2 regions of the Mesorhizobium sp. URHB0026 genome follow, and region 1 is predicted to be linked to the other one. Evidence: riboswitches for the same ligand, from Rfam matches in the RefSeq annotation. Region 1 holds a riboswitch; the other holds the start of a gene.

Region 1 (14,628 bases):
GCCGCCGACCGACGCGCCGAGCCTAGCTGCTGGACGGCCGATGATTTGCTGCCAGGCTGCTTGCTACCTGACAGCCAAAATACAGCACCTCACCTGCGGAGCAGTTCCGGACCACTGGACGCTAAGGATCCTTGTTGGCTAACCCTGGATCAAACAGGACTGGCCACTCTCGCGTGACAGTCTGGCCTTCAGAATATCCCGTAAAACAGTCTATAGCGCACGCGCTCCATATAAGAGCGGTACTCCGGCTCCGCGGCAAGCAAGGCCTCCTCGCGCAGAATGCGGTACACCTGCAGATAGGTGACAACCGCATAGACGGCGAGATTGTAGAAGGAAAAGGCCGACAGCAGGTAGAGGATATGGCCGGTAAGGTAACCGGCATAGATCGGATGCCGCACCAGGCGATAGGCACCGCCGGTCATCACGCCGCGATTGGCGGGCAGGATGGCAAAGGAACGACCCAGCGACAGCTTTCCCCAGATGACGAACCAAAGCGCCATGAATTGAAGCGGCGCGGCGACATAGATGGGGATGATGGGGATGCCTCGTTCCATGGTGATGAAGGCGACACCAAAACTGGCGGTCACCGAAGCGACTACCGCAAGCGGGCTCCAGTCACGCGTCACCGGCCGCCGCGACAGCAGCAGCCAGGTGAAGCTGAGCGTCTCGGAAACCGCCACCAAAGCGATATTGAGCCGGGTGGGGTCCTGCACGAAGTGGTACACGCCCCGGTACACAAACAGCCCCGCGCATGCGAGCGCACAAATGCGAAAGAAGCCTTCCCGCAAGTCGGCCAGGATCTCGCGCTTGCGCGCTTCGGACATCATCCCGCCCTGGTTGGCGCGCTGAAGCGTTTCGCTTTTTGGTGTAAGCAAGGCAAGAACCCCAATGATCCCTCGGGGGGACCTTTGCACGCAACCATTGCTGGGTGGTTAACCGACAAGATCTATCGGCATCAGAACGGCAACTGCGCCGCCGAAAGGCATGCGAGACGCAAAGCACGGCCGTGCGGATTGTCTCCGCTTCGAGGATCGCCAGGAAGGGGTTCCGCCCGAGTCGATCCTCTCCTTAGGGATTGGCCAGCTACCCCAGAAATGTGTTGCTGAAATACCCAGTGAAATCCGAGATCTGGGGCAGAACCTTACCGTCGGCGTCGCGCAGAATGCCGGCGGCGAAGAGGTAGTTGCCGATCGCTTCCATCTTGGCAGTGTCCAACGTCCCGATGGCACCGCTTTGCCCGCGCAGATAATAGCCCTCGATCAGTGCCTTCAACGAGGCGTGGATCAAGGCCGGATTGGTCAGGGCATCCTTGTTGGCGGCTATCAGCAGCGTGGCGGCCTCCCCTGGATGATCGACGGCGAATTGGTAGCCGCGCCGCGTTGCCTTGATGAAGGACGACGCCAGTTCGGGGTTCGCCTGGAGATACGCTTCGCTCGAAGAGATAAGCGTCGTGTGCTCGTCGGGGACGCCATGGTCGGCATAGACGAAACTGCGCTGCTTGACGCCCCTGAGTTCGGCTTCGACGCCCTCCCAGGTCGACACTTCGAGCGTGAAGTCGACCGAACCGTTGGCCAGCGCCTCGTAGGCGGAAGTGCCCAGCGTCACCGTCTCAAAATCGCCCTTGCCGCCGTCGTGACGGATGATGGTCGAGATCAGCGCCGTCTCCCAGGCGCTGCCGAAACCGCCATAGGTCAGGCCATCTAGATCTTTCGGGCTTTTGATCTCGCTGCGCACGGCATTGAACACCAGCCGGCCTGTCTCGGACTGCACGACGGCATAGACGCCCTTTAAATCGGCCCCTGCGGTCTTCTGGGTGAACAGGCTGATGGTGCCGTTGATCCCGAAATCGGCGACATGGTTGGCGACAAGCGCGCCGGCACCGGTATTGCTGTAGGGCAGGATGTCGACCTCGAGGCCGGCTTCCCGATAAAATCCCTTATCGCGGGCGACGAACAGGCCGATGTGGTTGGTGTTGACCGTCCAGTCGAGGGCGACTGTGACCGTCCGCGTTGCCGCGAAGGAGCGGCTCGATCCGGTGATCAGCGGTACGCTGCCGGCAAGGGTGAGCAGCAGGGCTTGCCTGCGCGTCAAGTCAGTCATGGTCATGTCCTTTGGATGGCTGGGGGTTGAGCAAAATGTCGAGAATCTCGACCTCGAGTGCCTCGGCCTGCCGCGTGGCCGCGCTGGCGGGATCGCGCGGGCGCGGCAGCGGCACCTTGATCTCGCGCACGACCCGGGCAGGCCGCGCGGACAGCACATAGATGCGGTCGGACAGGAACAGGGCTTCGCGCACGTCATGGGTGATCAGCAACGCCGTCCAGTGGTGGTGCCGCCACATCTGTTCGAGCCAGCGCTGCATGGCCGCGCGGGTCAGGGCGTCGAGCGCGCCGAACGGCTCGTCGAGCAGCAACATATCGCGTTCCTGCACTACGGTGCGTAAAAGCGCCGTGCGCTGGCGCATGCCGCCCGAGAGCTGCGCTGGAAAGTGCCACTCGAAGCCGGCAAGCCCGAACTCCGCAAACAGCGGAGCCACACGCGTCCGTGCCGCCTTGCGGCTGACGCCTTGCACCTCGAGCCCGAGCGTGGTGTTGTCGAGAATGCGCCGCCACGGCATCAGCGCGTCGCGCTGCGGCATGAAGGCAAAATGCCTGCCATGATCGTCGAGCGGCACGCCGTTGAAGAACATCTCACCCTCGCCATGCTCGGCGCCGGTCAGAAGCTGAAACAGCGTCGACTTGCCGGCTCCCGAAGGTCCAAGGATCGAGACGAATTCGCCGGCATCGACACGAAGCGAAATGTCGGCGAGCACATCGAGCCCGCCAAACACCTTGCGAACATGCCGCAGTTCGAGCCGGCTCATGCTTCTGGACCTTTTCCAGCGCCTTGCCTGCCAACGGCTCCTTCCCAGGGCACGGCAAGACGCTGCAGCAGCATCGTCAGCCCGAACAGGATAAGGGTGAGCGCTGCGCTGACGCAGACGGCGGCTAGCACCAGGTCGGGACGGAAATTGTTCTTGGCGTTGAGCATGTAGATGCCCAGCCCTTTGGCCGCGCCCGCATATTCGGCGAAGATGGCGCCGACGACGGCATAGGTAATGGAGATCCTGAGGCCAGCGAAGAAATAAGGCAGCGCCGAAGGCAATCGTGCCAGCATGAAAACACGCCAACGCCCTGCTCCCATGGCACGCAGCATCTGACCGATCTCCACCTCGGTAGCCTCGTAGCCTTGTACCAGCGCGACCAGCATCGGGAAGAAGGTGACCAGCGCCACCAGCACGATCTTGGGCGTCAGCCCGAAGCCGAACCACAGCACCACCAATGGCGCGATGGCGACCAGCGGCAAGGTCTGGCTGACTATGAAGATGGGAAACAGCGCGCGCCGCAAAGGCTGGAAGAAGTCGACCAGCATCGACAGCGCGAAGGCGGCGCTGAGCGAACAGGCAAAACCGATCAGCGTGGCGCGGACCGTGGGAACGGCGTTGTCGACCAATGCTTCACGATTGAGCATCGCCTGTTCGAAGACGCGCGAGGGCGCCGGCAGAACCGTCGGCTTGATGCCGGAAATGTTTGCGTACAGTTCCCAGGCCACTAGCACCAAACTGATCGATATCACGGCCGGCGCTGTTTTGGCGAAGAAGCCCGCGACGTTACGCGGGTTGAATGACGATGAGACCACGAGCGTTCAGACGGCAGTGGGACTGTTGGCCGAGACCGTGACATCGAGGGTTACATGGCCGGCGCCGGGCCCGAAGCGGCAGAAGGCTTCATCGAGGGCCGAGAAGATCGCGCCGGCATCGCCGCGCAGCTTGGTGCAGAAATTCTTGGAGCGATCGTAGACGCCGGACTGCTTCAGGAAATCTATGCAGCCATAGATTTCGTCCATGTGGTCGTCAGTACCCATCACATAGAGCGAGAACTGCGCCGCCGCCGGCTGGCCAGTGGCCGGCGCGCCGCGCACCGCGGTGATGGCGGCTTGCTTGCGCGGGCCGAGTGGCCCGGCAGGTCCGCCGAACGTGTCGGAGCGGCAGATCGGATCGTCCGGCTCGCCTGGGCAGCCACGCGAAATGGTGGCCGACAGCACGCAATGCCTGCCGCTGCCAGACGCGGCCACGAAAAGGTCGCGCAGCGCAGGGAATAACACCTCGGGGGGCCCGACCAGCAAGGTCGAGATGTCGTCGGTCTCGATCCTGAGCTTGTCGCGGTACGGATCGAGCGCGCCGAGCGCGCCCAGAATGACGCCGACGAAATCGTCGGCCATTGGATATAGGGAAACCTGTGCGCCTGAAAACATCGCCCGCCTCGCTCCGCTGGTATTACCCAGATCAGCTTGTAGGGTCTGTGGGCTTGCCGCCCCCGTCTCAGCCCCGACCGTACGGAGCACCCCTGTGGATAGGCGCGTTAGAGCATCATTCGGCCGGTTGGGGAAGCTGTTTCTTGGCAAGCCGCGCCAAAGCATTGCTCGAGCGTCAGGGCAATTGGACATCGCCGGCGCGGAAATTTGTCTGGAACCTTCGCCATTTCGAGGGGTTGTCCCACCAGTCGCTGGACGCGATTCCAGGATCAATTTTCCGTTCGGGATTGTGTCAGAACAAGAGATAGAGCGGTTCATGATTTCCGCGAAACCGTGCACCGCTCCCGGCGACGAGTTCACAGAAATGGAGACAAATCATGTTCATGAAAATCCTCGCGGCTTCGGCCTTCACCATTGCCCTTGCAACATCCGCCATGGCGCAAAGCAATAGCGCAGCCGGCGCGGATGGGTCCGGCGGCAGCGGCGAGTCCGTCACTGTGGACCCAAGCACCCCGGCTTCGCCCAGTACGATCGATCCGGGCTCGACCAACAGCACGACCACCACGCCGGGCGACATGAATTCCAATGCGGACAAGAATTGCCCCACCAACCCGCAGGGTGCACAGACGGACGCCAACGGCAACGCCACCGCGCCGACCGTGAACGACAACAACTGCGGAAAGTAGTTTGCCATCGCGATAATGGGAACCGCGGAAGCAGTTTCCGCGGTTCCCATTATTGGGATTCAGTGTCCGCGACTACCCGCTGCCGGCTCTGGTGCCGCTTCACTACCCACCCGGCCAAAGACCCTTAATTCAGCGTACGGTTTGCCGGCCCGCGGGCGTGCGAACGAGGCATATATTTCCATCAGCCGTTTGAGCAGGCGCCCGTAGGTGAGGTGCCGAACCCGGCCATTGGCAAGATCGAACTCCACCGTCCCCCATCGCCTTACCGGACCCTTTCCGGTTGGCGGACCCAGTCGCCTGACCTGGAAGGCCAGCCTGATCTGGCGGTCGGCGACATCCAGATAGATACCGGGTTTAGCGCCCAATACGTGCCACATCCGGGCAACGTGCCCGATCGACATGTCAGACGAAATCGCCATGTGGGCCCGCCCAAGTCGAGCCCAGACGAAATCACCGGTTGGCTGCCGCATCCCCGACACCGAATTCTTGCAATAGGCTGGCGCCACCTCACGCACCAACCGGCGCATCGCGCTCGCCACGCTGTCCTCCAAATCCCGCCGCGATGCCCAGTCTGCTTCCGTGAACGGCACTTGTCCGAGGATGTCGCCGTCGTCGAAATTGGCCGACATCTTATGCAGTGTCACGCCGCCATGGACGGCATGCTGGCCATCCGCGACAAGACGATGGAGAGGATGCGGCCCCCGATAGTTGGGCAGCAGTGCCGGATGAAAATTAAGCCCGCCCTTGGGAAAGAGGTCGAGCAACTGCTGTGGGATCAAGGCCGGGAAAGCGAAGCAGATCAGCACATCCGCGGCGATGTCAGGCAGTTGCCGGCCAAGCTCGTTCCAGTCGTAAGGCCGGCGGAATTCGATCAGCTTTACCGGCGTGTTGCCGAGATAGCGTCTGAGCAAAAGCCGGCGCCTCAGCCTGCGCCGAAAATTGCCAATGCTGAAGCCTCTGGACGGGCTTTGAAAACCAGGCACGATGATCGCACCAACACGGTTTCCCGCCTCGATCCATCCGGAAAGCAGCGGCCCGGTATAAGCAGAAACATCCAGGATGAAAATTGCATTGAGTTGCCCGGCGAGTGCCGCAGGTTCGGAAGAAATCATCTTCTCAAGCCCAGCGGGGCAAGACATAGCGTCCCCGCGCCAGCAATTCGATCACCGTTACAACTCGGCCAGCCAGGCCCGAAAGCCAGCCAGGCCGGTCAGGCTGCCTTGGAAGAAAGCGGTCCCGCCGCAACACTTGAGAGTCTTTCCCGCTTCACCAACACCGGCTTTTCGTAAATCTTCCTCATGCTAATCCCCAATGATCAATCAACCTACACAGTTGGCCAGCAACGCAGCCAACTGTCAACCGCCGGACGGCGGCCAACAGCCTCTTTATGCGTATGATCCCTGGCAATCGACGAGCGTTTACACCCCACCTGCGGCCAAAACGGCTGGTGAACCTTATGAAACCGCCTTTTCACGAACCGGCAGCTTCCAGCCTGGTCTGACGAAATGGCACGTGTAGCCGTTGGGGTATTTCTCAAGATAGTCCTGGTGCTCGGGTTCGGCCTCCCAGAACGCTCCGGCCGGCGCGAGTTCGGTGACGACCCTGCCGGGCCACAGGCCGGAGGCGTCGACATCGGCGATAGTGTCCTCCGCCACACGCTTCTGCTCCTCATCGGTGTAGTAGATTGCGGAGCGATAGCTCATGCCGACATCGTTGCCCTGGCGATTGCGCGTCGTCGGATCATGGATCTGGAAGAAGAATTCCAGAAGCTGACGAAAGCTGATTTTCGCCGGGTCGAAGGTGATCTCGATGGCTTCGGCATGCGTGCCATGATTGCGATAGGTAGCGTTCGGCACGTCGCCGCCGCTGTAGCCGACCCGCGTGGCAAGGACTCCCGGGAAGCGCCGGATCAAATCCTGCATGCCCCAGAAGCAACCGCCGGCAAGCACTGCACGTTCGCTCGAAGTCGCCATGTCACGTCTCCTTGAAAGGCAATTCCGGAAGTGTAGCGGCTCTCCGTCGGGAATTGCGCGGCAACAAACTTGGATAGCGCCATAAATGGGCACTGTTGCCTGGTTCGTCCAGTCAGACGAGCGGTCGTCCGGTTGTATTATAGGGAATAGGATCGCACGAAGCCGTTCGCCCTAGCTGCGCGGATGCCGGGTCCGGCTGCTGGCGGCAGCCGGCAGATGTCGCGTGCCTGGCGGAACCACGGCAAAACTGATCGCCACCGGCGGTGCCTCGCGCGACCAGTTGAAAAGAACGGTCTTGACCGGGATATTGTCCACCCATGCCAGCAGCCTTGACGGCACGTGACGACCCGACCAGACCATCAGCATGCCGTGATCGCGCAACCGCTGCCTCGTGATCCAGGGTGCGAACCGCATATCGAGATCGGTGAAGATCGACGGCTTGTCATAGGCGTTGAGGCCAGCCAGCATGGCAAGATTGGTGTCGCCACCGACGATGTCGAGCCGGCCCGGCGCCGCCGCGTGCCAGATTGCCTCGGCCTCCTCCGAGATCGGCCGCGCCGGCCAGCAGACTGCGTCCATGCGCCCGCGCACATTGCAGTCCGTCCATCGGATCGCCCCATAGGCGCCCGACATGGCCACGATGCAGATGAAGGCGCAGATCGCCAGCCTTCTCATCTCGGCGGCACCGAGCCGGTGGCCGAGAAAGGCGAGCGCGACGACGCCGACAAGATTGTACATCGGTGCGCCCCAGGCTTCGCCGGTGCCGGTGAACAACGAGACGACCATGATCAGCACCGCCGGTCCAAGCCCCATCCAGCAGAGATAGACGAGCGTGTGGCGCTCGACCGGCACTTGCGGGGCTGGTGAGCGCCGCAACAGCCCTGATAGGGCCAACACCAGGAGAAAGCCGGAAAGGCCGGCCACCTGGACGCCGATATAATAGAGCCGCGCCCGGTGCTCGCTCACCCATGCATCGCGGCCGGCGAAATAGGTCAAAGGCAGGAAATCGATGCGGTAGAGCGCGATGGCAAGCGGCGCGACGACGGCGAGAAACACAGCCAGGCCAAGCCATGACCAGGGTGTCGCCAGCCGGCTGCGCGCGCGTGGGTCGCACAGCAGCCAGAGGCCGCCGAAGGCAAGCAGCAAGCAGGTGGAGAACTTGGCGTAGAGCCCGATGCCGGATACCAGTCCAAGCGCCAGCCACCATCCCGCCCCGCCGCCACGGCCGGCGCGCCACAAAAGCCAGCAGATCGCCGCCCAGAACGGCATCTGCGCATAATCGTGATTGAATTGCGGCGTCGGCCAGCCGAAGAAATAGATCGACGGCATCAAAAGCACGGCGGCCAGCGCTTTGTCGCGCCCGAGCGTGTCGCGAGCCAGCAGGTAGACCAGGATGAAAGTGGCCGAGATCGTCAGCTGGGCCACCAAATATTGCGGCCAGCGGAACGATCCGGTCAGGAGATGGCTGGTCTCGAGCAGCCAGCCGGGGAGTTGCGGATGCTTGTAGGTCAAAAGCACCCATTCGCGGCCCCACATGAAGCCTTCCACGACATCGCCGGGCGGTGCGGGATCGATGAGTGTTGGCACCATGGTCCAGCACAGGATCTGCACCAGGCACAAAAGTGACAGCAAACCCCAAGGGTGCCGAAGCAGGGCGGACCAAACCAAGGACGAGTCCAGGCCCACGGCAGGCAGTGCTGCCGGCACCCAACGATCCATGGAGTCGTCAATTCCCGCCATGCCGCGCTTAAATCACATCGCCCGGTTTGCCGAATAGCCCCAAGGTCAAAGCTTACAAAAAAGTATACTTGCGTGCCATTGCAACACCAAGATTGAGCGGGAATCTCGGAGTTCTATTGCCCTCCCCCGGGCAGAACGGGCCGCACACCCGATCCCACTTCAGCATTCCCGGACATTCGATGCGTCACCAGCATGCCGTCATCCACCACCGCGCGCTCGACTTCTGGCTGGCGCGCGCGGCGGTCCTTGTCATCATCTGCCTGCAGCTTCTGGTCATCAACGATCTTTCGTTCGGCCCTCGCTGGCTGGCGCCGGCGCTGGAGGCCGCCCTGCTCGTGCCCCTGTCCGTGGCCACCGCCTGGACGCAGGTCGCCAGCCAGAAAGCGGTCGAGGAAGAGCACTGGTATCTCGTCGGCCGTTTTCGCGTCATGATCCGCAGGACGGCCCTGGTAATGACCGGCGTAGTCAGCGTCATGAACTGCGGTTCGCTGGTGCTGCTGGTGCGCGTATTGCTGGCGGGACATGCCGGCAGCAGCGGCCAGACACTGCTGGTCGATGCGCTCAATATCTGGCTCACCAACATCATCGTCTTCGCCTTGTGGTTCTGGAGCACCGACCGCGGCGGGCCGCCGACCTGCGGACTGGTCAAACGCGCCCATGCCGATTTCCTGTTTCCGCAAATGACCCTGGACGATCGCGAGATCCGCGACTGGCTGCCTGGCTTCGTTGATTATTTCTTCCTCGCCTTTACCAATGCGACGGCGTTTTCACCAACCGACACCTTGCCGCTTTCCCAGCGCGCCAAGCTTTTGATGATGGCGGAGGCGATGATTTCGCTGCTCACGATCGCGCTGGTCGCGGCCCGCGCCGTCAACATCCTGGCCTGATCCACGGTTTTGCGACCTTGCGCCGAAGAGGAGCAGGGCCCCGTTTCCGTGAAACGATGAGCGGCCTGAAAACGCAAAAAAGCCCGCCCCGGCGTGAGCCAAGGCGGGCTTTTGGTTCGATCGAGCCCTCAGGTGCCGGTCCCAAAGCAAGGCAAGGCCGGCCGTCAGTCCTCCGGGGCTGGCCCGAACTTCCCCACGATCACCTCGAACAGAATATCCGAGATCCACATGGCGCAGACGCCGATGAGGAAGGCAGCCGCCAGCGTCGTCGTGTCGTCACCGGCCAGCGGCAGCCCGGTGGCGCGGGCATACTGGACCACGGGCAGCGTCAAATAGGCGGCGGCAAGCGCGCCGCAGATTGGCGACGCGACCATTTCTCGCAGCTGTAGCGATGACGCGACAAAGCCCGCAGGACGCCGCCGGCGAGACCGGCGGCGACGACCGGCCCCTTGATGCCGAGCAGGCCGAAGAGATCGTGCATCATTTGACCGTCCTCGCGACCATCATCATGGTTTCCATCGGCACAGTCTTTCGCCCTTGCGGTTGTGCGCCAGCAACGCCTTGACCTCGCCATCCGACAGCGCATCGACTGCGGCCGCCGACAGGCGCAGCGGGCTCGACACCACGCAAAATCCGCCCTTGGCAGTGGCGCAGCCTGATATCACGGCCACGACCGAGGCGAGCATCAATCCCTTGCCCATGATTTGAGCTCCTTTCGGGCGGCCGCGGACGGCAGCGCACCGATATCGTTCTGGACCTGGTCGGCAATCGCGCGCGCCTCGGCCTCGGTGGCAGCCTGTCGCGCGCGCTCCGCGCGTTCGCCGGCCAGCCGCTGGCGAACACCCCAGCCGAATGCCGCAAGGATAGCGGCGCCAACCCCCAGAATGGTCGGATTGGTGAGCAGGAAAGACATTAGCGCGCTCATCGGTTTGGCTCATCCTTGACAAGATAGCCGACGGCAAAGATCGCTATCGGCAGAAGCGATGCCCATGTCTCGGCGTCGTACCAGGATGGCCAGAAGTTGCGTACGATGACGCCCGCAACGGAGGCGGCTGCGGCGGCGATCGTGGCGGCCGTCAGCTTGTTGGTTGGACGGGTGGTCGGCTGGGTAACTGTGGCCATTGTCAGAACATCCCTTCAAGGGCGACGGCGAAATGGTGCCAGGCGGCGAGGATGACGAGCACGCAGGCGGCGATGATACCGCCAGTCTTCGCGGCCATCGGCATTCCGGAATTGTCAGGCGCTGGCGACGCCGGCTCGGCCGCCAGCACGGTGCCGACGGGCGTTTCGGCCTTTGGCGAAGCTGCTTGCGGCGACGGTTTTGCAGGCCGCGCGGATACAGCCGCCGGCGCCGACATCAGCAATGCCTGCGCCCGCACCAACTTGACCCGATCCGACCAGCCGCGCCCGAATGTCGCCCATGTCGGCAAGCGTTGCAGGAACGCCAGGCGCGCATCGCAGAGCCCGTCGATCACGACGCCGGCCGGTTTTGCCCTGGCCGCTGCGAGCGTGGCCGGCCCGATGCGCCCGTCCTGGGCAGCTCCCACCACCGCTTGCAGATACTTCGCTGCCCTGCCCGGTCCGCTGTTCACCGCGAAATCGAACGCGGCGCAGTCGACGCCATCTGGCAACTCGGCACCCAGCACGGCATCCCAATAGAACCGGCGAAAAACCGTTGCCACCTGGTCATCCCCGATCTTGCGCAGATCGGCCTTGCTGGCGTCGGCCTTCACGTAGCGGCGGAAGTTCGCCAGCGTGACACCCTTCATCGTGGCGCCGCCCGGATCGGCCGGATTGTCCGACCAGCCACCTTCGGATCTCAGAACAAGCGCAAGCGCCCGCGCGAAATTGCGGTCCATGGGTGTTTCTCCTTCGCGTTGTGATGGTTTTGGTCGACGCAGGAAGTCGGCCATGCCGTCTCCCGGGATGCCAATCCCTACGACAAGCGGACCAGCCCTCGGTAACTGTGCGTTGTCTGGCATGCCGCCTTGCACGCAGGCCGACACGTGATAGAAAAATGCAACTCCAGGACGAACGGGTTTCGGATGAGAAACTATATTGGCGCCGCGCAACGCCTGGTCTTCAACAGTCTGGCGGCCGCCATCGATCGTCGGCACAATATCGATCCGTTGGGTGCGGCACCGCGTGCGCCGAAGGCGGACTACCTGCAGTTGTTCGAAGCGGCGCGACAGGTGCGGTTTCCGGAGATCGACAGGCTGGAGGCGGAAACCGGATGCGCCATTGACCGCGACTGGCTCGACGAACTGGCCCTGCACACCCAGATCACCATCAAGACGAGCGCGCTCGCCTATCCGCACGGGCGCGTGCTTTACAGCTTGCTTCGCCGCCGATTGGCGGACAAACCCGAGCCGTTCACGACCGTCGTCGAGACCGGCACGGCGCGAGGTTTTTCAACGATCTGCATGGCCAAGGCGATGGCCGACGCCGGAGCCGCCGGCCATGTGATCACGGTCGACGTTCTCCCCCATCAACGCCGCATCTACTGGAACTGCATTGACGATCACGAAGGCAGGAAGACACGTGCCGAGCTGCTTCAGCCCTGGCAGGGGCTTGCCGACCGGATCGTCTTCCTGCAAGGCGATTCGTTGTTTCAGCTACCGAAGGTCGGCGTGAACCGCATCACTTCGCCTTCATCGACGCGCAGCACACAAAGAAGAACGTCCTGCTCGGATACCAGGCGGTTGCCGCCCTTCAGCAGCCCGGTGACATGATCGTCTTCGACGACGTCACGCCAGGCCAATTTGAGGGTGTGGTCGAAGCGGTCGAGCAGATCAAACGGCAAGGGTTGTACGAAATTCGCCGACTCGTGGCGTCGGACTCAAGAGCCTATGCCTGGGGGGGCAGACGCTAATGAGCCAGCTATACTCGTCATCGCCCGGAATACAGCACACACATGGTGGACGAGCCGAGTTGTTTATAAGGCTCGCAATCGGAACAATGTTCGCGCTTGCTGTTTGGACGGTGGACTGGGTGGCAATTCGAGGCGTGCCTTTCCCAGATCTGCAAAACTACATCATGAATTTCGACAATGGCGCCTACTACGTGTCTGCAGACGCGGCCTCTGTCGTCGAGTGGTATGCCCAGGAATATTTGTGGCGAAAAAGCATCTACGCGCTCAAGGAAAGCTTCGAGCTGCGCAGCATTTTTCCGCGTTGGCACTCGTTGCACTTCTGATTTTTAGCACATACGTAGCGGTCAAGGCTTCCGCTCCTGCCTATCTTCTTTTGTTAGTTCACCCCCAGCTGGTCGACCTAGCTTTTTCACAAGTGCGATCCGCCACGGCAATGGCTGCGATGTATCTTGCACTTCTATTGCCATGGCGCCTTCTCAAGTATGGTTTCGTTGCGGTGGCCACGTTCATTCATTCGGCCGTACTGGTCTTTGTTGGAGCGTTTGCGGTCGGTCAATTGATCACCCGTTTCAATGTGGCTCGACGGCATCATATCCTGATCTCGGCCGGTTACATCGGCGCCGTTGTCGTCGCTGCAACCCTCCTCAAAAGTTACTTACTCGGCTCTATCGGTGACAGGCGCGCGACGATCGAGGTTAACACAAGCGGATTCCTACTGACGATTATGGTCACGGCTTATGCTGTGCCGTTTATTTTCTTCAATCAGATGTTCAGTCTGCGGCCTTCATAGTCCTACTTGCATCGTCGCTCTGCTTTGCGATGTATCTCTACAATCAGAACGGCATTCGGTTCGTCGCCCTTTCCCTACCTGCCTTGGCGGTGGCAATCTCCGGTATCCCCGATGTTCAATGGCGGCGACTCACACTCACGGCAGCCGTGGCCTCCCAGGTGATTTTCTTCGGTTACTGGGCCAAAGGCATTTTTCGATGAAATCGATCCGTTGGATGGCCGAGAAAATATCTTGCAGAGATCGACAGTTGGCGGGTCGCTTTCGTAAAGGTCTTCGGTTCAATCTGGAGCAACGTCTTCTTCCAAGCGTTCTTCTGGCTGATGGTGGTCGGCAACATCGTAGCGATGTGCTTTGGCGACACTCTATTACAATGATCAACCGCCGAACTGCCACTTACGAACGACAATCGTCATCACGCCGCTACCGGGATCCTTGGTAACTCCTGTGTCGTTGGCGATGATGATGTCCACGCTATCGGCCATGACGACGCGAGCATCTCGGATCGTACAGCCCAGGAGATCGGCCGTGAAGCCCAACCAACACCTGTAACTATGTCACCACGCGCCGCCCCTGGTACTGCGACCTGAATCGTTAACGTCGTGCCGGTTGGGATGCTGGGCGTTGGGTTGACAAATATCTGCCCAACGGTGCGCAACTCACTTTCAGTGATGCCGCTGAAGGCGGTCAGGATCGCGCCGCCACTGACGTTCATGGCGTTCCCAACGAGCCAGTTCTTCCCACCATCGGTGACGTTTGTGAAGCGGACGCCATTGGTGAATGTCACTCCTGTCGTGGCGTCGAAAACATTGTTGACTAAACGGCAGCCGACGAGCTTTGCATTCTGGACAAGAATTCCGTCATCGACCGTGCAGCCCGAGCTTGGCGCGAGGAAGCCGCCAAACACGTTGTTCTCGACCATTAAACCGCCAAAAAGCCTATTGCCCGATGGCGCGCCGATCCGAATGAACGACGAAATCCCCATGCCAGGAGAAAATCGAAACTGGTTGCCGCTTACCGAGCCACTGACCGGGTCGTTGGCCTGATCATTGGTGATCTGAATACCCTGGTTCTTCTGGGTCGCCAAGTACGGCGACTGCGACATGTCAAACATGTTGTCATCCACCGCGAAGCCGGTGCTACGATGGACAATAATGCCGTTGTGGGACACGTCCGCGACCATGTAGACTTGGAGCCAGCATTTCCGGATTTTCACGCCGGCTCCATCACGAACATAAATCTGGCAATTGCCGCCCGCGCCCTTGGTCTTCATACCCTCAATGACTGTTCCATTGCCGAAGTACGAGACTATATTGCCCGTAGGGATCGCCGCTGGGACTGTCAGGTCCGTTCCATCTCCACAGCAATCCTGAACGTCACCATTGATGATGCG
Region 2 (14,628 bases), 4.1 Mb from region 1:
ACCCAGCGGCCGCCGCCATCCGGCGCGATCACGCTGGTCACGGTGCGGTCGAGGAAATCGCGGTCGTGGCTGACCAGGATGACGGTGCCGGCAAAGCCGGCGACCAGTTCCTGCAGCAGTTCCAGCGTCTCCATGTCGAGATCGTTGGTCGGCTCATCGAGAACCAGAAGATTTGCAGGCCGTGCCAGCACGCGTGCCAGGATCAGCCGCGCCCGTTCGCCGCCGGACAGCTCGCGCACTGGTGTGCGGGCCTGTTCCGGCTTGAACAGGAAATCCTTCATATAAGACACGACGTGGCGCTGCTCGCCATTGATGACGAGGTTCTCGCCGCGCCCGTCGGTGAGATATTGCGCCAGCGTCTCTTGCGGGTCGACCGCCTCGCGCTTCTGGTCGAGCGTGGCGATCTCCAGATTGGTGCCAAGCCGTATCGAACCCACGTCCGGCGCCAATTCGCCGGTCAGCATCTTCAGAAGTGTCGTTTTGCCGGCGCCGTTCGGCCCGACAAGGCCGACGCGGTCGCCGCGCTGGATGCGGGTCGAGAAGCCCCTGACGACGGTAAGGTCGCCAAAGCTCTTCTCGATGTTCTTGGCCTCGATCACCAGCTTGCCGGATTCGGCGGCGTCGCTTGCCACCATTGTCGCGGTGCCTTCAGCGCCGCGATGGCCGCGAAAACGCTGGCGCATGGTCTGCAACTCGCCGAGGCGCCGCATGTTGCGCTTGCGCCGCGCCGTCACGCCGTAGCGCAGCCAGTGCTCCTCGCGCACTATCTGGCGGCCGAGCTTGTGCTGCTCGCGCTCTTCCTCTTCCAGTACTAGGTCGCGCCATTCCTCGAAATGGCCAAATCCCTTGTCCAGCCTGCGCGTCTGGCCGCGATCGAGCCAGACTGTGGCGCGCGACACGCGCTCGAGGAAGCGGCGGTCATGGGAGATGACGATGAGCGCCGAGGAAGTCCGGATGAGCTCTTCCTCCAGCCATTCAATGACAGATAAATCAAGATGGTTAGTCGGCTCATCAAGAAGCAGGATGTCGGGCTCAGGCGCCATGACGCGGGCAAGCGCGGCGCGCCTGGCCTCTCCGCCGGACAGGTCGCCAGGCCGTTCTTCGCCCGACAGGCCGAGATGCTCCATCAGATAGCTGGCGCGGTAGGGATCGTCGGCGGGCCCGAGCCCGGCCTCGACATAGGCGCGCACGGTGGCAAAGCCGTCCATGTCGGGCATTTGCGGCAGATAACGCACCGTCGCCGAAGGCTGGCGGAACACCTCGCCGTCCTGTGGCTCGATCAGGCCGGCGGCGATCTTGAGCAGCGTCGACTTGCCGGATCCGTTGCGGCCGACCAGCGCAATCTTGTCGCCGGCCGAAGCGGTCAAGGCGGCGCCGTCGAGCAGTGGCGCGCCGCCAAAGGTCAGTCTTATCCCGTCGAGATTGAGAAGAGGCGGGGCCATGTCAGCTTTCGGGCAATGGATAGGGATGGGCGAGCAGCAGCGCGCGGCCATGGCCGAGCGCGATGTCGAGGCGGCCCCCGGTCTTGCCGAACTTGACCTCGTTGGAAATGGTCAGTGACGAACCGAATGCCACCTCAACCTTGTCGAGCGGCCATTTGGCGCCCGTGACGGTCAGGCCGGAGAGTTCGGAGAAGCCGAGAATCGAGAACAGCGTGCCGTCGGCATAATCGAAGCCGGCCCTACCGGGCAGCAAGGGAACACCTTCCTGGGCGCCGCTGGTCAGACACACATCCATTCCGGCCTCGGCCAGCCGCAGGCCAAGCGTCAGATGCAGGAAGGCGTGGTCGGCGCGCTTGCCGCCGAATGCGCCCGCCAGCACAAGGCGGGTCGCCCCGCGCTCCAGTGCGGCCGCGATCGCCAGTTCTCCGTCGGTCTTGTCCTTTTCCGCCGGGAAGGTTTGCCGCGGCACGGCGGCGAGGTCGGCGGGCAGATCAGCCGGAACCGAGTCGAAATCACCGACCCACAGTTCCGGCACGAGGCCCAGCATCCGCGCATGGCCAATGCCGGCGTCGGCGGCGATGACGCGCGAGCCTTCGACCTGGCGGTCGAGCCGAGGCGTGCGGATGAGATCGCCGCCAAGCAGGATGGTGAATATGCTCATATCCCGTCGCCTTACCAGCCCGGCACCGGAAACGGAAGGCGGCAAAGTCCCACTTGCGCGGGTCATCGGCCCGGCCTATGTGTCGAAACGCTCTAACGGGGTGCCGGACGCGAATTTCGCGGGCCGGCTGAGAGGCAGTCTCGCCAACCCGCTGAACCTGATCCGGTTTGTACCGGCGGAGGGATTAGACGTTTCGGACACTCCGACGCCTCAATTCCTTTCAACGCAAACGAAGGAGGCGCCGATGCGCACGCTTTTATATTCTCTGATCGCCACCACGGCAGTGACCCTGTCCGGGCCGGCCTTGGCCAAGGACAAGCTCACCGTCTACACCTATGAGAGCTTCACCGCCGACTGGGGTCCCGGTCCCGTGGTGAAGAAGGAATTCGAGGCAGAATGCGGCTGCGATCTCGAGTTCGTCTCGGTCGCCGATGGCGTGGCGCTGCTCAACCGCGTCAAGCTGGAGGGCGCTTCGACCAAGGCCGACATCGTGCTCGGTCTCGACACCAATCTCACCGCCGATGCCAAGGCCTCGGGCCTGTTCGCGCCACATGGCGCAGTGAGGGACGTCAACGTGCCGGGTGGCTGGAGCGACGGTACTTTTGTTCCCTTCGACTATGGCTACTTCGCCGTCGTCTACGATACCCAGAAGCTGAAGTCCCCGCCGAAAAGCCTGAAGGATTTGGTGGAGGGTAGCGCCGACGACAAGATCGTCATCCAGGACCCGCGCACATCGACGCCCGGTCTCGGACTGCTGTTGTGGGTGAAGGCGGTCTATGGCGACAAGGCGCCCGAGGCCTGGGCCAAGCTCAAGACCAAGGTGCTGACCGTGACGCCGGGCTGGAGCGAGGCCTATGGCCTGTTCACCAAGGGCGAGGCGCCGATGGTGCTGTCCTACACCACCTCGCCAGCCTACCACATGGTCGCCGAGAACACCGAGCGCTATCAGGCGGCGTCGTTCGAGGAAGGCGAATATCTGCAGATCGAGGTCGCGGGCATCACCACGACCGGCGCCAAGAATCCGCTAGCGGAAAAGTTCATGGCCTTCATGACCGGACCGAAATTCCAGGACGCCATTCCCGAGACCAACTGGATGTTCCCGGCCGGCAAGACCGACAAGCCGCTCAACCCCGCCTTCGACAAACTGGTCAAGCCGACCAAAACCTTGCTGTTCAGCCCGGAGGAGGTGGCGGCCAACCGCAAGGCCTGGGTCGATGAATGGCTGGCGGTGATGAGCAAGTAGCTTTTGTGGGCTAATTTCGTGACATGAACGCTCTACGGCGACGCTCCCTAAGCTTCACCCAATCGTTGATGGTGCGGCGTGCAAACCCGCTCTGATACCCGCGTCACAGCCGGCATCACAGGGCTCGCCGCCATCGCCATTTTGATCGGCGGCGCGTTTGCGGGGCTGCTTGTGGAAGGTGCTCGCGATTTTTCCGGCGCTTGGGCCGCGTTCGATCCCTACCTGTTCCGGGTCGTGCGGTTCACGCTCTTGCAAGCGGCCCTGTCGACGCTGCTCTCGGTCGGGCCGGCCCTGTTCGTGGCGCGGGCGCTGTCGCGGCATCCACGGTTTTTCGGCCGTGCCTTCATCTTGCAGCTCTTCGCCGTGCCGCTGGCGCTGCCGGCGATAGTCGCGGCGCTCGGCATCCTGGCGCTTTATGGCCGCGCCAGCTATTTCGCGGGCCTGTTCAACTGGGCTGGCGGCCAGGGTTGGCCGGGCATCTATGGCCTGTCCGGCATTCTCGTCGCGCATGTCTTCTTCAATCTGCCGCTGGCCACACGTCTGCTCCTCGAGGCGCTGCAGACCATTCCCTCCGACCAATGGCGGCTGGCGAGCCAGCTCGGCATGGGGGCGCGGCCGGCATTCCGGCTGATCGAGTGGCCGACGCTGCGTGCTGCGCTGCCCGGTGTCGCCGGACTTGTCTTCATGCTGTGCATCACATCCTTCACCATCGTGCTGACGCTCGGCGGCGGGCCGGGCGCGACGACGCTCGAAGTCGGCATCTATCAGGCATTGCGCTTCGATTTCGATCCCGCGAGGGCTGTTGCGCTGACACTGCTGCAGATCGCCTTGACCTTCATCGTGGTGCTGACGTTGACCCGGCTCGGAGCCGACGTCGTCGGCGACGCCAACCTGCCGGTCGCGCCGCGCCGCTACCTCTCCGTCAACAGGACTGAAGCCTGGCTGAACGCGACGCTCATCGTGTTGGCCTTGCTCTTCGTCGCCGGGCCGATGGTGGCGACCGTGGCGGCCGGACTTGGCGCCGACCTCGGCCGGCTTGCCGGTGAGGCCAGTGTCCGTCAGGCGACGCTGACCAGTGCTGTACTCGCTTTCCTATCGGCATTGCTTTCGGTGATGCTTTCGCTGGCATTGACCATGGCGCGCAGGGCGCTGGCGTCGAACCGCCGCTTCGGGGCAAGGACACTGCTCGAAGAGGCCACCGATACCGGCGCTGGGTTCGTCCTGGTCGTGCCGCCGATCGTCGTCGGCGCCGGCTGGTTCCTGTTGCTGCGCCATGTCGGCGATGTCTTTGCCATCGCCCCGCTCATGGTCGTCACCGTCAACGCTGTCATGGCGATGCCTTTTGCGCTGCGCGCCATCCGTCCCGCCTATGATGCGGCAAGCGAGCGGCACGAGCGGCTCTGCGCGCAGCTCGGAATTTCCGGCTGGTCAAGACTGTGGTTGGTCGACCGGCCGACGTTGCGGCGCCCGGTGGCCACCGCTTTTGCCTTCGCCATGGCACTGTCGCTTGGCGATCTCGGCGTCATCGCCCTGTTCGGCAGTGATTCCGTGCAGACCTTGCCCTACCTTCTCCTGGCGCGCATGGGCAGCTACCGAACCGAGGACGCCGCCGGCTTGGCGCTGCTGCTCGGCCTTGTCTGCCTGGGATTGGTGCTGGCGGCGGACCGGCTGGGAAAGGAGACGGCCAGCAATGTCTGACGAGGCGGGTGGCGGCAAAGGGGTTTCGGTGCGGCTGGACAAGGTTTCGTTCAGCTATGGCGAGGCGTTGTTCGCCTTCGATGCCGAGTTCACGGCGGGGCAAATCACCGCCATCATGGGACCGAGCGGCTCCGGAAAGTCGACGTTGCTCAATCTGGTGGCCGGGTTCGAGCCGCCGCGATCCGGCCGCGTGCTGATCGGCGGGGCCGATGTCAGCACCGCGCCACCGGCGACGCGGCCGGTGTCGATGGTTTTTCAGGAAAACAACCTTTTCGCGCATCTTTCCGTCGAGCAGAATGTCGGGCTCGGCCGTTCGCCATCGTTGCGGCTAGCCGAAGCCGACCGCGCTGCGATCACCGATGCGCTTGCGCGCACCGGCCTTGCCGGCAAGGAGAAGCGGCTGCCGCGCGAACTTTCCGGCGGTGAGCGCCAGCGCGTCGCCCTGGCTCGCGTGCTGGTGCGTGACCGCCCGGTGTTGCTGCTCGACGAGCCTTTCGCTTCGCTTGGGCCCTCCTTGCGAGACGATATGCTCGACCTCGTTGCCGGCCTGCATGCCGAGCGTGGCATGACGGTACTGTTCGTCACGCATCAGCCGCAAGATGCCCGCCGCATCGCTCGGAGGCTGGTGTTTCTCGAGAACGGCGCCGTCGCCGCTATCGGCACGGCAGATGATTTCTTTGCCGGGGCTGGTCCGGAGGCATTCCGGCGCTATATCGGAGCCGGTGGCGGGGGTGCTTTATCACGAGATATTGCCCGGAAGCGGACATAATTTACGCTCAAACCGGCCCGACGCGATGTGGCGCTTGCTTGCCATGACTGGAGTAGTGTGGCTAGGTCCGCCCGATACCGGTCCGGCACAGGCCGTGATTTGCCTACAGCTTCCGCCGCATGCTTCGAGGGGCGCGTGACGGATACTGTAGCAGTTTTGTTTTGCGCATGTGGTCATGCGCAGGGACCTGAAAGGAAGCCGTTCTGGCGATCGGCGTTGACAGGCTACGAATGAACCCGCTGGCGCGCTTTATGGCGCTGGCCGGCTTTGCCGTGGCGCTGGCAAGCTGCCAGATGTTCACGCCTCCGGAAGTGCAGGAATCAGGCTTCCAGCCATCCGACAAGCCGATCACGGTCGACAATGTCGCCGCCAACAACAAGCTCGCGGAACTCGCCAAGGCGCAGCATCCGCGCATCCTGGCGACCTATGGCGGCGAATATTCAGATCCCAAGCTCGAACGCATGGTGGCCAAGGTGGTCGGCAATTTGACCGTGGTGTCGGCGAACCCGACCCAGACCTACCGCATCACCATCCTCAATTCGCCCAACGTCAACGCCTTCGCGCTGCCGGGCGGCTATCTCTACATAACGCGCGGCCTCTTGGCGCTGGCCAATGATTCGTCCGAGCTCGCCGCCGTCATCGCGCATGAGATGGGCCACGTCACCGCCAATCATGGGCTGCAGCGCCAGCAGCTGGAGGCCGAGGAAGGTCTGGCGACCAAGGTCGTTTCCGATGTGCTTGGCGACAGCCCGACCGCCAAGGCTGCACTTATCCGCGGCAAGCTCAGGCTGGCGCAGTTCTCGCGCAACCAGGAGCTTGAGGCTGACGCCATCGGTATCAAGTCGATCGGCGAAGCCGGCTACGATCCCTATGCCGCCGGCCGCTTCCTGCAGTCGATGTCGGCCTATACCGATTTCCGCTCGATCAGCGGCGCCACCGACGCCAGCCTCGACTTCCTGGCGACGCACCCCAACACGCCGCAACGCATCGATTTGGCACAGCGTCACGCCCGACAGTTCGGTGCGCCCGGCTTCGGTACACGCGACCGCGATTCCTTCCTCGCCGGCATAGACGGCCTGCTTTACGGCGACACACCGGAAGAGGGCTATGTGCGCGGTGAAACCTTCCTGCATCCAGGCTTGGGCGTGTCGTTCACGGTGCCGGACGGTTTCATCATCGACAATTCGGCGGCGGCGGTGACGGCGACCGGCCCCGGCGATATAGCGATCCGCTTCGACGGTGTTTCGATAGACAAGAATCGCGCCCTGACCGACTATATCAGAAGCGGCTGGGTGGCCGGCCTCGACGACAGCACCGTCAAGCAGGAAACCATCAACGGCAATGAGGCGGCGACCGCGCATGCAGGCGCCGAAGGCTGGCAGTTCGACATCGCTGTAATCCGCGCCGGCGGTCAGGTCTACCGATTGCTGACGGCCGCCCCCTCGGCCAGCACCTCGCTTGAAACGGTGGCGCGCTCGGTCAGCGGCTCCTTCCGCATCCTCAGCCCCGCCGAGAAGGCGGCACTGAAACCACTGCATATTCGCGTGCTCACCGTGCAGCCGGGACAGACCATGGGGTCGCTTGCCGCGCAGATGGTTGGCGTCGACCGCAAGCTCGACCTGTTCCGCGTGCTCAATGCGCTGTCGCCGGGGGCCGCGGTTTCGGCCGGCGACAAGGTCAAGATCGTCACCGACAAATGAAAGCCCGAGCGGGAGATCAGGCGGCCGTCGCCATGAATTCCGGATTCTGCTTCACCAGGGCGACCTTGAGCTTTTCCATGGCGCGCGCCTCGATCTGGCGGACACGTTCCTTGGAGATGCCGAGCGTCTCGCCGAGCGCCTCTAGCGTGGCCCCCTCATCATTTAGCCGGCGTTCCTCGATGATCCTGAGTTCACGCGCGTTGAGCGCGTGAAGCGCTTCCTTGAGCCAGAGCGAGCGGCGCGCGACATCGATTTTGTCGCCGACAATTTCGTCGGGCAAGGGATCGTCCGAGACCAGGAAATCCATCCGCTCGGTGCCGCCCGCATCGTCGGCCAGCGGTACGTTCAGCGAAGAATCCGGAGCCGACAGCCGTGAATCCATCATCGCCACATCAGCCTCGGAGACACCAAGCGCAACCGACACCTCGCGGTAGAGATTTGTGTTGGACAGCGGCTCGGCGCCGTTCGCCAGACGCGCACGCAAGCGTCTGAGATTGAAGAACAGGGCTTTTTGCGCCGAACTGGTGCCACCGCGCACAATCGACCAGTTGCGCAGGATGTAGTCCTGCATCGAGGCGCGGATCCACCACGTCGCGTAGGTCGAGAACCGCACCTCGCGCTCCGGTTCAAAACGTGCGGCGGCCTCCAGCAGTCCGACATGGCCTTCCTGAACCAGATCGCCGAGCGGCAGCCCGTAGTGGCGGAATTTCGAGGCCATGGAAATAACCAGCCGCATGTGGGCAACCGTGATGCTGTGCAGCGCGTTCTGGTCGTTGTTTACTTTCCAGAGCAATGCCAGCCGATGCTCCTCCTCGCGCTCGAGATAGGGCGCCTTCATTGCCGCGCGGACCATGATCCGTCCTGCCGTGTCTTCCATCATAAGGCGCTCCGTGGCTCGGCGAGGCAACTTGGCAGACACCGGCTTGAAATGACGGCGGCGTGCCCTACAACAGCCAAAACTGTCATGCGCGGGAAAGGTTCCGCCGGTGCGGGCAGGGCGAGCGCTAGCGTCCGCGCAGTTGTCTGGAACTTCCGAGCTTGCGAGTAAATTCCTTCCGGAGAATTTGATTTCCGAGAGACGCTCTCTTTGAAATTTCATTCCTTATTTTTTCGATCGGCATCTGCCATTTTCCAGCCCTCACAGCATGCCGGGTTACCGGCCAAGGATGGGATCACAGAAAAATGAAATGGCTCAAATCACTCATCATCGCCGGAACGTTGCAGGCCCTGGCCATCGCATCGGCCCACGCCGGCGCCAATCTCGACCAGATCAAGCAGGCGGGAGTCATCAAGGTGGGCACGGAGGGCACCTACGCTCCGTTCACCTACCATGACGCTTCCGGTGCGCTGGTTGGCTTCGATGTCGAAATCGCCAAGGCGATCGCCGATAAGCTCGGCGTCAAGGCTGAGTTCCTCGAAGGCAAGTGGGACGGGCTGATCGCCGGCCTCGACGTCAACCGTTATGATGCCGTCATCAACGAAGTCGGCATCACCGACGCCCGCAAGGCCAAGTACGACTTTTCCGATCCCTATATCGCTTCCAAGGCAGTGCTGATCGTGCGCGGCGACAACACCGACATCAAGACCTTCGCCGACCTCAAGGGCAAGAAGGCGGCGCAGTCGCTGACATCCAATTTCGGCAAGCTGGCCGAAACCAATGGCGCCGAACTGGTCGGCACCGACGGCTTCGACCAGTCGATCCAGCTGCTTTTGACCGGCCGTGCGGACGCTACGATCAATGACAGCCTGTCGTTCCTCGACTTCAAGAAGCACAAGCCGGACGCCAACGTGAAGATCGCCGCCCAGGAAGAGAATGCCGATTACTCCGGCGTCATCGTTCGCAAGGGCGATCCGGAGCTGGTCGCTGCCATCAACAAGGCGCTGGCCGACATCAAGGCCGACGGCACCTACCAGAAGATCGCAGACACCTATTTCGGCCAGGACGTCTCGAAGTAGTTCACCAAGAAGGGCCGGCTGTCGCCCTGCCACGCATCCAGCGGCGAGCCGTCTTTGACGGCTCGCCGCTTTTGTCGTGATATGGCTGACGCATTCGCGCTTCGATGACGCCCTTCCATTCCGGAGGATAGTTCGTGCCGCACTGGCTGCAACTGATGCTGGACTCGCTGCCTTCGCTGCTGTGGGCAGCGTTGATCTTTACGGTGCCGCTGACGCTGCTGTCCTTCGTGCTCGGCCTTACGGTGGGGCTGGGCGCGGCGCTAGGCCGGCTGTTCGGCCCGAAGCCGCTGGTGGCGCTCGTGCGCTTCTATGTCTGGATCTTCCGCGGCACGCCACTCCTGGTGCAGCTCTTTCTGATCTTCTACGGCCTGCCGTCGGTCGGCATCCTGCTTGATGCCTTCACCGCGGCGCTGATCGGCTTCACGCTAAACATCGGCGCCTACACGTCGGAAATCATCCGGGCAGCCATCGGCTCGGTGCCCAAGGGCCAGTGGGAGGCCGCCTATTCCATCGGGATGACCTGGGGCCAAGCGATGCGGCGCACCATTCTGCCGCAAGCCGGACGGGTGGCGGTGCCGCCGCTCTCCAACACCTTCATCTCGCTGGTCAAGGACACGTCGCTGGCCGCCGCCATCACCGTTCCGGAGATGTTCCAGGCGGCGCAACGCATCGTCGCCACCACCTACGAGCCGCTCATCCTCTATGTCGAGGCGGCTATCCTCTATCTGGCGATGAGTTCGGTGCTGTCGGCCTTGCAGACGCGGCTGGAGGAGCGGCTCAACCGCTATGGCGGCTTCCTGGAGGCACGCTCATGATCAGCCTCACCAACATCGAAAAGCGTTTCGGCGACAATCTCGTGCTGAAGGGGGTGACTGTCGCCATCGCCGAAGGCAGCGTCACCGCGCTTGTCGGCCCTTCCGGCGGGGGGAAAAGCACGCTGCTGCGCTGCATCAACCTGCTGGAGATCCCAACTTCGGGCACGGTGCGGATCGGCGACGAGACGCTTGAGTTCCGCCCGGGCGGCAAGGTCTCGGCGGCGGACATAAGGCGTCTGCGCCTGCAGACCGGCATGGTGTTCCAGAATTTCCAGTTGTTTCCGCATCGCACCGCCATCGAAAATGTCATGGAAGGGTTGGTTACGGTGCTCAAATGGTCGCCGCAGAAGGCGCATGAGCGGGCACTCGCGCTGCTGGAGAAGGTCGGCATGGTGCATAAGGCGGATGCCTGGCCGGCGACGCTGTCGGGCGGCCAGCAGCAGCGCGTGGCGATCGCCCGTGCGCTGGCGCCGTCGCCGAAGGTGCTGCTGTGCGACGAACCGACTTCGGCGCTCGACCCGGAGCTGGCGCAGGAGGTGGTCGATGTGCTGGGTCAGCTCGCTAGCGAGGGAACGACCATGGTGATGGCGACGCATGATTTGCGCCTGGCCTCCAAGATCGCCCAGGAGGCGGTGTTCCTCGACGCCGGCACCATCGTCGAGCAGGGGCCATCCGCCAAGCTGTTCGGCAATCCGGAGCGCGAACGCACCAAGCGGTTCATCGCCACGCTGAAGCAGGAGGCGGCGGAGAAGGACGGGGGCGCATAGGCGCGACAATCTCGGCCTTCCCCAAATACAAAAAACCCGGCGCGAGGCCGGGTTTTCGTCAACTTGAATGCGTAAAAGCTCAGGCAGCTTCTTCCTGCTCGGCTTCCTCATTGTCGGCCTTGGCGCCACGCTTAGGGCCTTTGTTGAGGTTGACCTCGATCAGGCGTACGGCTTCGGTCTCCGACATGCGGTTGACGGCCGCGATCTCGCGGGCCATGCGGTCGAGTGCCGCCTCGTAGAGCTGGCGTTCGGAATAGGACTGCTCCGGCTGGTTATCGGCGCGATAGAGGTCGCGCACGACCTCCGAAATCGAGATCAGGTCGCCCGAATTGATCTTGGCATCATATTCCTGGGCACGGCGGGACCACATGGTGCGCTTGACGCGGGCGCGGCCCTGCACGACCTTCAGCGCGCGCTCGACATAATCCTCTTCCGACAGCTTGCGCATGCCGATCGAGGTCGCCTTGGCAACCGGCACCTTCAGGCGCATCTTGTCCTTCTGGAAGTCGATGACGAACAGTTCCAGCTTGTGGCCGGCCACTTCCTGCTCGTCGATCGAGACGATCTGGCCGACGCCATGCGCCGGATAGACGATGAACTCGCCGGTCTTGAAACCGTGACGTGCAGCTGTGGACTTCTTCTGCGGGGTGATCGTTGCCATTACGCCCTGAACTCCTTGTTGTGGGCCGGCGGCGGTGCCGGCTGAACTCACGTGACCGGGGTCACCGATCATTAGCCGCACAACAGATGAACCCACCGGAAAAGCCGGGACCGGCAAACCGCAAGAATTGCGACCGCCTGGCCCAGATCGCTCTGGTCCGAAATGGGATTTTCACCTTTCAGTGATTTGGGGCGTCTGCGCCATAAATCGACGTTGTGTCACCGGCATGTTTCGCTGATGTAACACAAAAAGTCGGAAGAATCAAGGTTTTGCTACGTAAGCGGAGGCCACAACCAATCGCCGCCTGTCAAGGCGGTTAATCCGGCGTGCCTGTTACGCTGCGTCATACAAGCCTTTACAGCGGCGTTGTCAATCGCCTTCGCCGGGCTCGGCGGAGAAGTATTTCTCGAATTTGCCGGCCTCGCCGTCGAAGCTCTTGGCGTCGGCGGGCGGCTCCTTCTTGGCGGTGATGTTGGGCCATTTATCGGCATATTCGGTGTTGATCTGCAGCCATTTGTCGAGGCCGGACTCGGTGTCGGGCTTGATCGCGTCGGCCGGGCATTCCGGCTCGCAGACGCCGCAGTCGATGCACTCGTCGGGATGGATGACGAGCATGTTCTCGCCTTCGTAGAAACAGTCGACCGGACAGACCTCGATGCAGTCCATATATTTGCATTTGATGCAGTTGTCGGTCACGACATAGGTCATCGGTCGGCTCCGGGATGTCCCGTTTTTGCTGGCTTTTTCCGTGAGGTAACGCCTTTATCGGCTGCTTGCAAGAGTAGCCATTCCCACTGGCGCCAGAGTTTGGGAATTGAATTTCAGATCGGCGGTGCCGGGACGGTCCCACACCCCTCACCGACGTTCGTTTCGTTTGCCGGTCCAAATCTGTTTTGGTTGCCGTTGCCGCGGGAGAGCACATCCGCGTCGATCGACAGGCTCAATCTTCGTCGTGCAATCGGTCGGTCTGGCGACGCTCTTTTTTGGTCGGGCGGCCGCTGCCTGCCTCGCGCATCGCCGGGATAGCATCGGGCGGGGCGTCGCCTTTCGGTGCGGGCGGGGGCGACATGTCTTGATAAAGAGTGCGAGCTTCCTCGGACGGACCGCGCCGCGCGCCCGCGCCGAGCACCTTCCAGACGAAGATACGCCGGTCGAGCGTGATGGTCAGCACGTCGCCTGGCTTGACCAGATCGGAGGCCTGCGCTGCTTTGTCGCGATTGATGCGAACACGGCCGGCGACCACCAATTTGGCCGCCAGCGAGCGCGATTTCACCGCGCGCGAGAAGAACAGCCATTTGTCGATGCGCTGACGGCCTTCAGCAACCATCGAAGCGAATTTACTTCTTCAATTGGTCGCGCAAGGCGGCGAGCTTGGCGAAGGGCGAGTCCGGATCGAAACGTACCGGGCGCTCCTCGCGCGGCTTGGGCTGGAAGGCGGGCTTTCCGCCGCGATCGGGACCCTTGCCTTCCGGCCTGCCGCCCTTCCAGTCTGGCCGGCCTTCGCGGCGCTCGGGACGCTCGCCCTGCGGGCGGCCGTCGTGGCGCTCAGCGCCCTCAGCTTGCGGCTTGGGCTTGTACTTCGAGCGGTCGAAGCGCGGCTTTCCGGCGCCGTCGCGGCGTCCTTCGTGTGCGGGACGGTCCGCCGGCGCGTCTGTTGCCTGTTCGCCGCCGGCCGGCGCGTTGCTTCGGCCGCGCGCCTGTCCGTTTTGCGGCCGGTTGTTGCGGCCGTCGCGATGACGCGGACGCTGGTCGAAGCGACCTTGGCGCCACAGCAGGATCGGCTTTGGCGCTTCGGCTTCCGGCACGGGTTCACCGGCTTCCGCCACGGCAGCTTCCGTCGACGCGGAGGCTTCGACGGCGGGCTCCGCCGCTGCGGTTTCCTCGGTGAGTGCCGCGTCAGCCTCGGCGGTTTCAGGTTCGGCCCACGGCTCAACCGGCGCCGGCTCGGCGACTTCGACAGCGGCTTCGGCTACAGGCTCCTCCGCAACTTCAGCGGTGGCTTCCGCCTGCTCTTGCGCGACGGTTTCCACCGTCGCGTCGGCTGCGACTTCGGCTGGAACCCGTGTCTCCACGGCGGTTGCCGCATCCGACACCAGTTCGGCTCCCTCGGCGGCCGGCGAAGCCGCCTCTTCCGCCGCCTTGGCTTGTTCCGCGCGGGCTGCCTCTTCGGCTGCCTGCCTGGCCGCGGCGGCTTCCCGCGCGGCATTGTCCTGCGCTTCCAGCCGTGCCTTGACTTCCGCGGCCGGCTTCGGCTCTGCGCGATAGCCGAGACCCTTGAGGATCTCTTCCATGTCGTCGGCGGTTGCGCCAAGGATCGACATCATCGGCGGCGTCACGATGAAGGACTGGCCGTCATAGGCGCCGTCCGGACGCTGGCCAAGGCCGGGCTTCCAGTTGGTCGCCGGGCGGATCAGGTCGGCCAGCCGCTCCAGAATGTCGATGCGCACGGCGCGGCGGCCGAGATTGCGGTACCCAGCGAGCTTGTAGAAGGCTTTGTCGAAGGCCGGGTCGATGACAACAGAGGTGCGGCCCGAGGCCAGCGAGTGGACGACGTCGCCGAAGCCTGGCTTGTCCTTGCCGTCGTTCTTCAGCGCCCAAAGCAGCGTCACCAGCCCAGCGGGTGCCGGCTTGATCAGCGCCGGCACGAACACGTGGTATGCGCCGAAGCGGACGCCAAGCCGGCGCAGCGCCGCGCGGCCTTCCTGGTCCAAGGATTTCATCTCTTCGGCGATGTCACGACGGTTGATGAGGCCGAAATTCTCGACCAGCTGGAAAGCGATGCCACGGCCGATGCCGGAAATCTGCTCGGCGTTTTTCAGATCGACCAGCGGCTTCAACAACGACTCGATCTGGAAATTGACGAAGCGTTCGGCGCGCGCCGCGACCTTGTCGCGCGCCGGGCCCGTCAGCTGTTCG

Evidence for each region. A riboswitch is a leader RNA that binds a small molecule or an ion and turns the genes downstream of it on or off. The one in region 1 is predicted to bind thiamine pyrophosphate.
Region 2: linked by a shared signal. The riboswitch ahead of thiB (thiamine ABC transporter substrate binding subunit) and the one ahead of ACVWWD_RS25760 (YkoF family thiamine/hydroxymethylpyrimidine-binding protein) in region 1 are both predicted to bind thiamine pyrophosphate.

The regions. Positions count from the first base shown of each region.
Region 1 covers NZ_JBSSCN010000001.1:5,246,207-5,260,834, forward strand. Annotated here, with positions in the region: gene ACVWWD_RS25740 (methyltransferase family protein) at 189-875, opposite strand; gene ACVWWD_RS25745 (ABC transporter substrate-binding protein) at 1,084-2,100, opposite strand; gene ACVWWD_RS25750 (ABC transporter ATP-binding protein) at 2,093-2,860, opposite strand; gene ACVWWD_RS25755 (ABC transporter permease subunit) at 2,857-3,612, opposite strand; gene ACVWWD_RS25760 (YkoF family thiamine/hydroxymethylpyrimidine-binding protein) at 3,682-4,290, opposite strand; TPP riboswitch at 4,281-4,394, opposite strand; gene ACVWWD_RS25765 (hypothetical protein) at 4,668-4,976, shown strand; gene ACVWWD_RS25770 (formyltransferase family protein) at 5,036-5,887, opposite strand; gene msrA (peptide-methionine (S)-S-oxide reductase MsrA) at 6,431-6,949, opposite strand; gene ACVWWD_RS25780 (glycosyltransferase family 39 protein) at 7,121-8,581, opposite strand; gene ACVWWD_RS25785 (hypothetical protein) at 8,869-9,576, shown strand; partial or broken gene ACVWWD_RS25790 (hypothetical protein) at 9,741-10,057, opposite strand; gene ACVWWD_RS25795 (hypothetical protein) at 10,083-10,277, opposite strand; gene ACVWWD_RS25800 (hypothetical protein) at 10,262-10,501, opposite strand; gene ACVWWD_RS25805 (hypothetical protein) at 10,498-10,698, opposite strand; gene ACVWWD_RS25810 (glycoside hydrolase family 108 protein) at 10,701-11,435, opposite strand; gene ACVWWD_RS25815 (class I SAM-dependent methyltransferase) at 11,622-12,308, shown strand; gene ACVWWD_RS25820 (hypothetical protein) at 12,535-12,771, shown strand; gene ACVWWD_RS25825 (hypothetical protein) at 12,750-13,238, shown strand; gene ACVWWD_RS25830 (hypothetical protein) at 13,651-14,628, opposite strand, start outside.
Region 2 covers NZ_JBSSCN010000001.1:1,111,780-1,126,407, reverse strand. Annotated here, with positions in the region: gene ACVWWD_RS05680 (ABC-F family ATP-binding cassette domain-containing protein) at 1-1,442, opposite strand, end outside; gene ACVWWD_RS05675 (thiamine diphosphokinase) at 1,444-2,103, opposite strand; TPP riboswitch at 2,190-2,304, shown strand; gene thiB (thiamine ABC transporter substrate binding subunit) at 2,348-3,346, shown strand; gene thiP (thiamine/thiamine pyrophosphate ABC transporter permease) at 3,425-5,044, shown strand; gene thiQ (thiamine ABC transporter ATP-binding protein) at 5,037-5,813, shown strand; gene ACVWWD_RS05655 (M48 family metalloprotease) at 6,044-7,513, shown strand; gene ACVWWD_RS05650 (RNA polymerase factor sigma-32) at 7,530-8,393, opposite strand; gene ACVWWD_RS05645 (amino acid ABC transporter substrate-binding protein) at 8,696-9,469, shown strand; gene ACVWWD_RS05640 (amino acid ABC transporter permease) at 9,604-10,284, shown strand; gene ACVWWD_RS05635 (amino acid ABC transporter ATP-binding protein) at 10,281-11,051, shown strand; gene ACVWWD_RS05630 (CarD family transcriptional regulator) at 11,131-11,712, opposite strand; gene fdxA (ferredoxin FdxA) at 12,082-12,420, opposite strand; gene ACVWWD_RS05620 (RNA-binding S4 domain-containing protein) at 12,653-13,039, opposite strand; gene ACVWWD_RS05615 (helicase-related protein) at 13,050-14,628, opposite strand, start outside.